2 regions of the Streptomyces sp. NPDC058576 genome follow, and region 2 is predicted to be linked to the other one. Evidence: riboswitches for the same ligand, from Rfam matches in the RefSeq annotation. Region 2 holds a riboswitch; the other holds the start of a gene.

Evidence for each region. A riboswitch is a leader RNA that binds a small molecule or an ion and turns the genes downstream of it on or off. The one in region 2 is predicted to bind S-adenosylmethionine.
Region 1: linked by a shared signal. The riboswitch ahead of thrC (threonine synthase) and the one ahead of ACFWRV_RS26285 (aminotransferase class V-fold PLP-dependent enzyme) in region 2 are both predicted to bind S-adenosylmethionine.

The regions. Positions count from the first base shown of each region.
Region 1 covers NZ_JBHXPF010000005.1:20,027-24,243, reverse strand. The annotation lists gene ACFWRV_RS05645 (trehalose-6-phosphate synthase) at 1-702, opposite strand, end outside; gene ACFWRV_RS05640 (glucosyl-3-phosphoglycerate synthase) at 767-1,717, opposite strand; SAM riboswitch class I at 1,871-1,998, shown strand; gene thrC (threonine synthase) at 2,017-3,312, shown strand; gene ACFWRV_RS05630 (MoaD/ThiS family protein) at 3,345-3,623, shown strand; gene ACFWRV_RS05625 (cold-shock protein) at 4,067-4,217, shown strand, end outside.
Region 2 covers NZ_JBHXPF010000044.1:15,940-20,156, reverse strand. The annotation lists gene ACFWRV_RS26295 (rhomboid family intramembrane serine protease) at 1-611, shown strand, start outside; gene ACFWRV_RS26290 (Lrp/AsnC family transcriptional regulator) at 608-889, shown strand; gene ACFWRV_RS26285 (aminotransferase class V-fold PLP-dependent enzyme) at 963-2,342, opposite strand; SAM riboswitch class IV at 2,550-2,667, opposite strand; gene trpD (anthranilate phosphoribosyltransferase) at 2,774-3,838, opposite strand; gene ACFWRV_RS26275 (cytochrome bc complex cytochrome b subunit) at 3,961-4,217, opposite strand, start outside.

The sequences.
Region 1 (4,217 bases), on a different contig from region 2:
GAGGCCGTGCACCCCGATTCTGGTCCGGCCCGTGCCGCCGAGGATCTCCGTACAGCAGCCGATGAACGCGTCCGCCCAGCGCCGGGTCAGGAACGCGGCCCGGTCCGCGCCGAGGATGCCGCGCAGCAACTGCTCGGCGATGTCGTCGGGGAGCAGCCGGAAGTAGTCGACGGGCGCCCACGGGGTGTGCGAGAAGTGGCCGATCCTGAGGTCCGGGCGCAGCTCGCGGAGCATGCCGGGGACCAGGGCCAGGTGGTAGTCCTGGACGAGGACCGCCGCCCCCGGGCCCGCCTCCTCGGCCAGCGCATCGGCGAAGGCCCGGTTGTACGTCTCGTACGAAGCCCACTGCCGGCGGAACTCCGCGTCGAAGACCGGCTCGACGGGCGTCTGGTAGAGCAGGTGGTGGACGAACCACAGCACCGAGTTCGCGATCCCGTTGTACGCGTCGGCGTGCACCTCGGCGTCGATGTCCAGCATCCGCACGCCCGGCTCCCCTACCCCGCGGCGCACCGCCTCGCGGTCGCCGTCGCCGAGGGCCGCGCAGACCCACAGCTTGTCGTCGACGGCGCTCAGCCCGGAGACGAGACCGCCCCCGCCGCGCTTGGCGTCGAGCGTCCCGTCCTCGCCGAGCGTGTACGAGACCGGGCCGCGGTTGGACGCGACGAGGACCTGGGCAGTGGCTTCGGGATGCTCGGTGACCATGTAGCGGAACCTAGCCCGTTCGGGAAGCCGCCAAACGCCTCAGGGCTCCACGCCGCCCACCGCCTCACGCCGCGTGGCGCTCCGCGTACTCCGCGATCTCCCGCATCGGCGGCCGCTCCTCCGTGTCCACCGCATGGGTGCGGGGCACGAAGCCCTCCTCGCCGCGCTCGAACTGGGTCAGCGCCGGCCGCACCAGATGGCCCCGGGAGAGCCGCAGCTGCGCCGTGCGGTAGATCGCCGCCGCCATCCGGCCCAGCGCCTGCCCGTCCTGGTGGCGGTGTTTGCGTACCCCGACGTCGACCTGGCCCAGCGCGTCCAGGCCCACGGTGTGCAGCGCGTCCACGAGCAGCCCCAGCTCCACTCCGTAACCGACGGGGAACGGCAGCCGCTCCAGCAGGGAGCGCCGCACCGCGTACTCGCCGCCCAGCGGCTGGACGAAGCCGGCCAGCTGCGGCCAGTGCAGATTGAGCAGCGGGCGCGCCACCAGTTCGGTGACCCGGCCGCCCTGACCTGCGCTGTCGCCGAGCGGACGGTCGTACATCGCCTTGACGAAGTGGACCGTGGGGTCGGTGAGCAGCGGGCCGACCGTCCCCGAGACGAAGTCCGCCGAGAACTCCTTGAGGTCGGCGTCCACGAAGCAGACGATCTCGCCCCTGGTCACCAGGAGCGACCGCCACAGCACCTCGCCCTTGCCGGGCAGGGCCGGGATCCGGGGCAGGATCGCGTCCCGGTGGACCACCCGGGCGCCCGCCGCCCGGGCCACCGCGGCGGTGGCGTCGGTGGAGCCGGAGTCGATCACCACGAGTTCGTCGACGAGCCGGACCTTCTCCATCAGCTCCCGGCGGATCGTCGCCACGATCGCGCCGACCGTGGCCTCCTCGTTCAGCGCGGGCAGCACCACGCTCACCGACGTGACGCGCGGATCGGCGCTCCGGGCGTCGGTGAGCCGGTTCAGCGGGCGGTCGCCGGACGACCAGGAACGCCTGGTCAGCCAGCGTTCCACCTCTTCGAGCACGGTCGGCACTCCCTGTGTGTGATCCATCTCGCGGTTCGGACGACTATCTCAACGGTCCGGTGCTTCGGTTACAGTCTTGAACAACGCGGATGACCCTCGCATGTCGGGGTCGGAGCGCACATAAACGCCTGGATCGAAGATCCCGTGCCATAGAGCTCATCCAGAGGGACTGAGGGAACGGCCCGTTGAAGTCCCGGCAACCCTCCTGCCGACCGCGAGGTCACGGTGGGGAAGGTGCCAATTCCGTCTTGCGGCGAAATGCGTCGCGAGGAAGATGAGGAGAAAGGGCCTCCGCCATCATGGCTGTTCAGACCGTCGCAGGTAATGCCACCACCGCTTCCCCGGACCTCGGTCCCGCCGCGGCGCTTTCCTGCCGCGAGTGCGGCGAGCGTTTCGAGCTCGGCCCGCTTTTCGCCTGTGCGTCCTGTTTCGGGCCGCTCGAAGTGGCCTACGACCTGCCCACCGGCTCCCCGGAGGAGCTGCGCAAGCGCATCGAGGCCGGGCCGGACAACATCTGGCGCTATGCCCCGCTGCTGCCGGTGCCCGCCGACGTTGCTCAGAAGCCCAACATCAACCCCGGCTTCACCAAGCTGGTCAAGGCCGACAACCTCGCCCGTGAGCTGGGCGTCACCGGCGGCCTGTACGTGAAGGACGACTCCGGCAACCCGACGCACTCCTTCAAGGACCGCGTCGTCGCGATCGCCGTCGAGGCCGCCCGCGCCTTCGGTTTCACCACCCTCTCCTGCTCCTCCACGGGCAACCTGGCCGGTGCCGTGGGCGCCGCCGCCGCCCGCGCCGGACTGCGCTCCTGCGTGTTCATCCCGCACGACCTGGAGCAGGGCAAGGTCGTCATGGCCGCGGTGTACGGCGGTGAGCTGGTCGGCATCGAGGGCAATTACGACGACGTCAACCGCTTCTGCTCCGAGCTCATCGGCGACCCGCTCGGCGAGGGCTGGGGCTTCGTCAACGTCAACCTCCGCCCGTACTACGGCGAGGGCTCGAAGACCCTGGCGTACGAGATCTGCGAGCAGCTCGGCTGGCGGCTGCCCGACCAGATCGTCATCCCGATCGCGTCCGGGTCCCAGCTCACGAAGATCGACAAGGGTCTCCAGGAGCTGATCAAGCTCGGTCTGGTCGAGGACAGGCCGTACAAGATCTTCGGCGCCCAGGCCGAGGGCTGCTCCCCGGTCTCCGCCGCCTTCAAGGCCGGTCACGACGTCGTACGGCCACAGAAGCCGAACACCATCGCCAAGTCGCTGGCCATCGGCAACCCGGCGGACGGCCCCTACGTCCTGGACATCGCCCGCCGCACCGGCGGCGCGGTGGAGGACGTCACCGACGAGCAGGTCGTCGACGCGATCAAGCTGCTGGCGCGCACCGAGGGCATCTTCGGCGAGACTGCGGGCGGCGTGACGCTCGGCGTGACGAAGAAGCTCATCGAGGCCGGTGTCATCGACCCGACGCTCACCACCGTCGTGGTCAACACCGGCGACGGCCTCAAGACGCTCGACGCGGTCTCCGCCACCTCGCAGGCCACGGCGACCATCAAGCCGAGCCTGGACGCGTTCCGCGCCGCGGGCCTCGGCACCGCCTGACCACACCGGCACGAAGGAAGAAGGGCACCACCATGAGCGTCAAGGTCCGCATCCCCACCATCCTCCGTACGTACACGGGCGGCCAGGCCGAGGTTTCGGCGGAGGGCTCGAAGCTCTCCGAGGTCATCGAGTCCCTGGAGAAGGACCACCCGGGCATCGCCGCCCGCGTCCTGGACGACCAGGGCAAGCTGCGCCGCTTCGTGAACGTGTACGTCAACGACGACGACGTGCGCTTCGAGGGCGGCCTGGACGCGGCCACGCCGGACGGCGCGGGCGTCTCGATCATCCCCGCGGTGGCCGGCGGCTGCTGAACCGCCCGGGCCGCTCGCCGACGGCCCCACCGCACCACTGTGTGACCACGGTTGCCCCCTCCGCGAGAGAAGCGGAGGGGGCAATTCTGCATGGTTGAGCGCGGTACAGTTGGGGAAGCCCCACCCGCTGCCCGTGCCGCCCGCATATGAGAATGCGCCCGGCCGCGATAAGAAGCAGCCAAAGTACGTGAACCTCTTGCGGCATAAGTGCCCTTTGCCTGGCCCGACTTGCCCGTAATTCACAGCAAACCCGCATATTCGCGCGGTCTTCTGCGCCCAGAATTGTCGTCCGATTGACCTGTTGCAGAGGGCAGTTGGGCGGATACATTCGGCCGCGGTCGACGCGCTGCGGCGCCGCACACCCTCTCCTGTCGGAGGGTGAGTTCCGACCCGGGTCCGCGAAGTGCGGTCCCGTGCAAGGGCCAGTAATAGGGGAGTTAGGCATGGCTCAGGGCACCGTCAAGTGGTTCAACGCGGAGAAGGGGTACGGCTTCATCGCGGTCGACGGTGGTGCGGATGTTTTCGTCCACTACAGCGCGATCCAGATGGACGGGTACCGCACCCTCGAAGAGGGTCAGCGAGTTGAATTCGAGA
Region 2 (4,217 bases):
GCGCCGCCCACCGGAGCGAGGAGGCGCTGCTCGCCGCGCAGAGTGCGTACTTCGAGCGGTGGGGGGTGATCCCCGCCGAGCTGTGGGAGGGCTCCGCACCTGCGCTGATCACGCCGTTCACCGCGCTGTTCGTGCACGGCAGCTGGCTGCACCTGCTGGGGAACCTGCTGTTCCTGTACGTGTTCGGCGCGATGGCCGAGGAGCGCATGGGGCGGGTGCGGTTCGCGCTGTTCTACCTGGGATGCGGCTATGTGGCGCTGGTCTGTTACGCGGCGGCGCACGCGGACTCCGAGCAGACGCTGGTCGGGGCGTCGGGGGCGATCTCCGCGGTGCTCGGCGGCTTCCTGTACCTCTTCCCGAAGGCACGGGTGACCAGCCTGTTCCCGTTCCTCTTCTTCCTGCCGCTGCGCTTCCCGGCCTGGATCGTGCTGGTCTTCTGGTTCGGGCTCCAGTGGGCGGCGGCCCAGGCCGCGGACGCCGGGCCGGGGGTGGCGTATCTGGCGCATGTGGCGGGGTTCGCGGCCGGGTTCCTGTACGCGTGGGTGCGCTATGGGCGGAGGGCTAGAGTGAAGGTTCCAGCCACGGCCACCGAGGGAGACAGCCAGCCGTGATCACCGCGATCGTGCTCATCAAGACCAGCGTGGACCGGATTCCGGAGATCGCCGAGGCCATCGCCGCGCTGGACAGCGTCAGCGAGGTCTTCTCCGTCACCGGCACCTACGACCTGATCGCCATGGTCCGGGTCGCCAAGCACGATGACCTCGCCGATGTCATCCCCGGCCGGATCAGCAAGATCCCTGGGGTCGAGGGGACCGACACCCATGTGGCGTTCCGTACGTACTCCCAGCACGACCTGGAAGCCGCGTTCGCCATCGGCCTCGACGCGTAGCCCCGGCATCCTTCGGCCGGGGACGGGCAGCGCGCCCGTCCCCGGCCGAGGTGTTTTCGTGACGCCGGCGTCCTCAGACCTGCGCGGCCTCGCCGCGGTCCGGGACGCAGCGGCCGTCCTCGGTGCGGTAGTTCCACTGGGCGCCCTCGCGGACCAGCTCGGAGACCGCCCGCAGGAACCGGTCGATGTGCTCGTCGGGCGTGCCGGCCCCGAAGCTGACGCGGATCGCGTTCAGGGACCGCTCGCCCGGCTCGGCCTCCGGCGCGCCGCACTCGCCCGGGTCCTGCGGGTCGCTGCCGAGCAGGGTGCGCACGAGCGGGTGGGCGCAGAAGAGTCCGTCGCGCACGCCGATGCCGTACTCGGCGGAGAGGGCGGCGGCGAAGTGCGAGCTGTTCCAGCCGCGCACCACGAAGGAGATGACGCCGACCCGGGGCGCGTCGTCGCCGAACAGCGAGAGCACCTGCACCTCGGGGACCTCGGCCAGCCCCGCACGGACCCGGGACACCAGCTCCTGCTCCCGGGCGACCAGGGAGTCGAAGCCCGCTTCGGTGAGGGCCTTGCAGGCGGAGGCGATGGAGTAGACCCCGATGACGTTGGGCGAACCGGCCTCGTGACGGGCGGCGGTGGTGTGCCAGTCGACGTCCACCCCGCCGTCGGCGCGCCGGGCCACCTTGCGGGACGCTCCGCCGCCGGCGAGGTACGGCTCGGCCGCCTGGAGCCAGTCGGCGCGGCCGGCCAGGACTCCCGAGCCGAAGGGCGCGTACAGCTTGTGGCCGGAGAACGCGACCCAGTCGACGTCCAGTTCGGCGATGTCCACCGGGTGGTGCGGGGCGAGCTGCGCGGCGTCCAGGACGATGCGCGCGCCGTGCGCGTGGGCGGCGGCGGCCAGTTCCCTCACCGGCCACAGCTCGCCGGTCACGTTGGACGCGCCGGTGACGCAGACGAGGGCGGGCCCGTAGGGGTCGCGGTCGGCGAGCGCGCGCTCCAGTGCCTCGACGGCCTGGCCCGGGGTGCGGGGCGCGTTGAGGTAGGTGACCTGGGCGTCGCGCCAGGGCAGCAGGGACGCGTGGTGCTCGGTCTCGTAGACGAAGACCTGGCAGTCGGCGGGGATCGCGGCGGCCAGCAGGTTGAGGGAGTCGGTCGTGGAGCGGGTGAAGACCACCTGGTCCTCCGCGCGGCAGCCGAGGAACTCCGCGACCGTGCGGCGGCTGTTCTCGAAGAGGTCGGTGGAGAGCTGCGAGAGGTAGCCGGCGCCGCGGTGGACGCTGCCGTAGTACGGGGCGTAGGCGGCGACGTCGTCCCAGACCCGCTGGAGGGCCGGGGCGCTGGCGGCGTAGTCGAGCGCGGCGTAGGTGACCTCACCGCCGGTGACGAGCGGAACGGTGACGTCCTGGCCCAGAACGGGCAGCGGGGCACAAACCGACGAGTCGAGGGCAGCGGTGGGGACAGACATGGCGAACTCCCGTAACAGGCAGGCGAAATCTGCGCGCCTGCGGTTACGCGGCGGCGCGGAGAAGGAAGGAAAGAAGGGTGCGCGGAAGAAGGGCGGTCAGCTCAGGGCGGGAAAAAGCCCTGGGACGTGCCCTAGCGCATTCGCTTGCTCACAGAAGGCTCCCTAGGGACCAGGACCCCGGGGGCTGGCATCCGCTGGATGCCGAGGGGCCCGCGCTTGCCGCAGACCTCGCTGCCTACGGCCTGGTCTTCACCCGGGGCACCCCGCCACGGACGGAGGGTTGCCGGACAGCGGGCCGGGGCCGTAGTCGCTGTCACTCATGACCTGCGCAGCATCTTGCCATACGTATGCACACGCGCAAGGGCGCAGTCCGGCATCCGGACCGCGCCCTGCGTCACACCGTGTGCTCCGGAGGTGTCTTCCCGTCGCGCTCAGGCGTTGCTGGCCGCCACCCAGCGCTCCAGCGCCCGCTTGGCGGCCCCCGAGTCGATGGCCTCGGCCGCGACGAGGATCTTCGCCGCGAGCTGTTCCGTCAGCGTGCCGGGGCCCGGGTCCAGGGCGACCAGGGCCGCCGCCGAATTGAGCAGCACCGCCTCCCGCACCGCGCCGCCCTCGCCGTCCAGCAGGCGGCGGGCCACATCGGCGTTGTACGAGGCGTCGGCGCCGCGCAGCGCCTCGACGGGGACGATGGGCAGCCCCACGTCGCGCGGGTCGAAGGGCTCCTCGCGGACCGCGCCGTCGCGGACCACCCAGACCCGGGAGGTGGCGGTGGTGGTCAGCTCGTCGAGCCCGTCGTCGCCCCGGAAGACCAGGGCGGAGTTGCCCCGGTCGGCGAGCACGCCCGCGACGATGGGCGCCATCCGGGCGTCGGCGACGCCGACCGCCTGGGCACGGACCTGGGCCGGGTTGGTGAGGGGGCCCAGGATGTTGAACGTGGTCTGCGCGCCGAGTTCCTTGCGGGCCTTGGCGGCGTACCGCAGGGCGGGGTGGAACTTCACGGCGAAGCAGAAGGTGATGCCCGCCTGCTCGGCGACCTCGACGACCCGCTGCGGGGTCAGCTCCAGGTTGACGCCGAGCTTCTCCAGCACGTCGGAGGAGCCGCTCGCGGAGGAGGCGGCCCGGTTGCCGTGCTTGACGACCTTGGCGCCGGTGCCGGCGATGACGATCGCGGACATGGTCGAGATGTTGACCGTCTTGGCGAGGTCGCCGCCGGTGCCGACGATGTCGACGGTCCGCCCCGGCACCTGGATGGTGTTGGCGTGGGCGTACATCGCGCGGACCAGGCCGGTGACCTCGTCGACGGTCTCCCCCTTGGCCCGCAGCGCGACGGCGAACCCGGCGATCTGCGCGTCGGTGGCCTCGCCGCTCATGATGCGGTCCATGGCCCAGGCGGTCTCCTCGGAGCTGAGGTTCTCGCCGCGCAGGAGGGGGTTCAGGAGGCCGGGCCAGGAACGGTCCGCCACGCTGTCGCCGCCGTTCGGGGTCACAACGTTCATGGTCCGCTCCAGGGTCCACAGCCGGTCAGGAAGATGGCCCCACCCTATCCAGCCGGGGGGACCGCGAAGAGCCCCGTCCATCGAATGGACGGGGCTCTCACGGTGGCGATCAGGTCAGGGGATCAGTGGTGGCCGTGGCCCTCGCTGATCTCCTTGTACTCCTCGGGGGTGGCCTTGGGGATCTGGTTCCCCTCGCCGAAGTACCCCTTGCTGAGCTTGGCGCGCAGCTTCTGCACCGGGGAGATCTTGCGCTTGACGCCGTTCTCGTCGACCGCGGGGCCGAGTTCGAGCGGCTTGTACTGCTCGTGCGCCGTGAGCGTGTGCAGCTGCCCGGGGCTGAGCGGCTCGTGGATCTCGACGAACTCACCGTGCGGCAGGC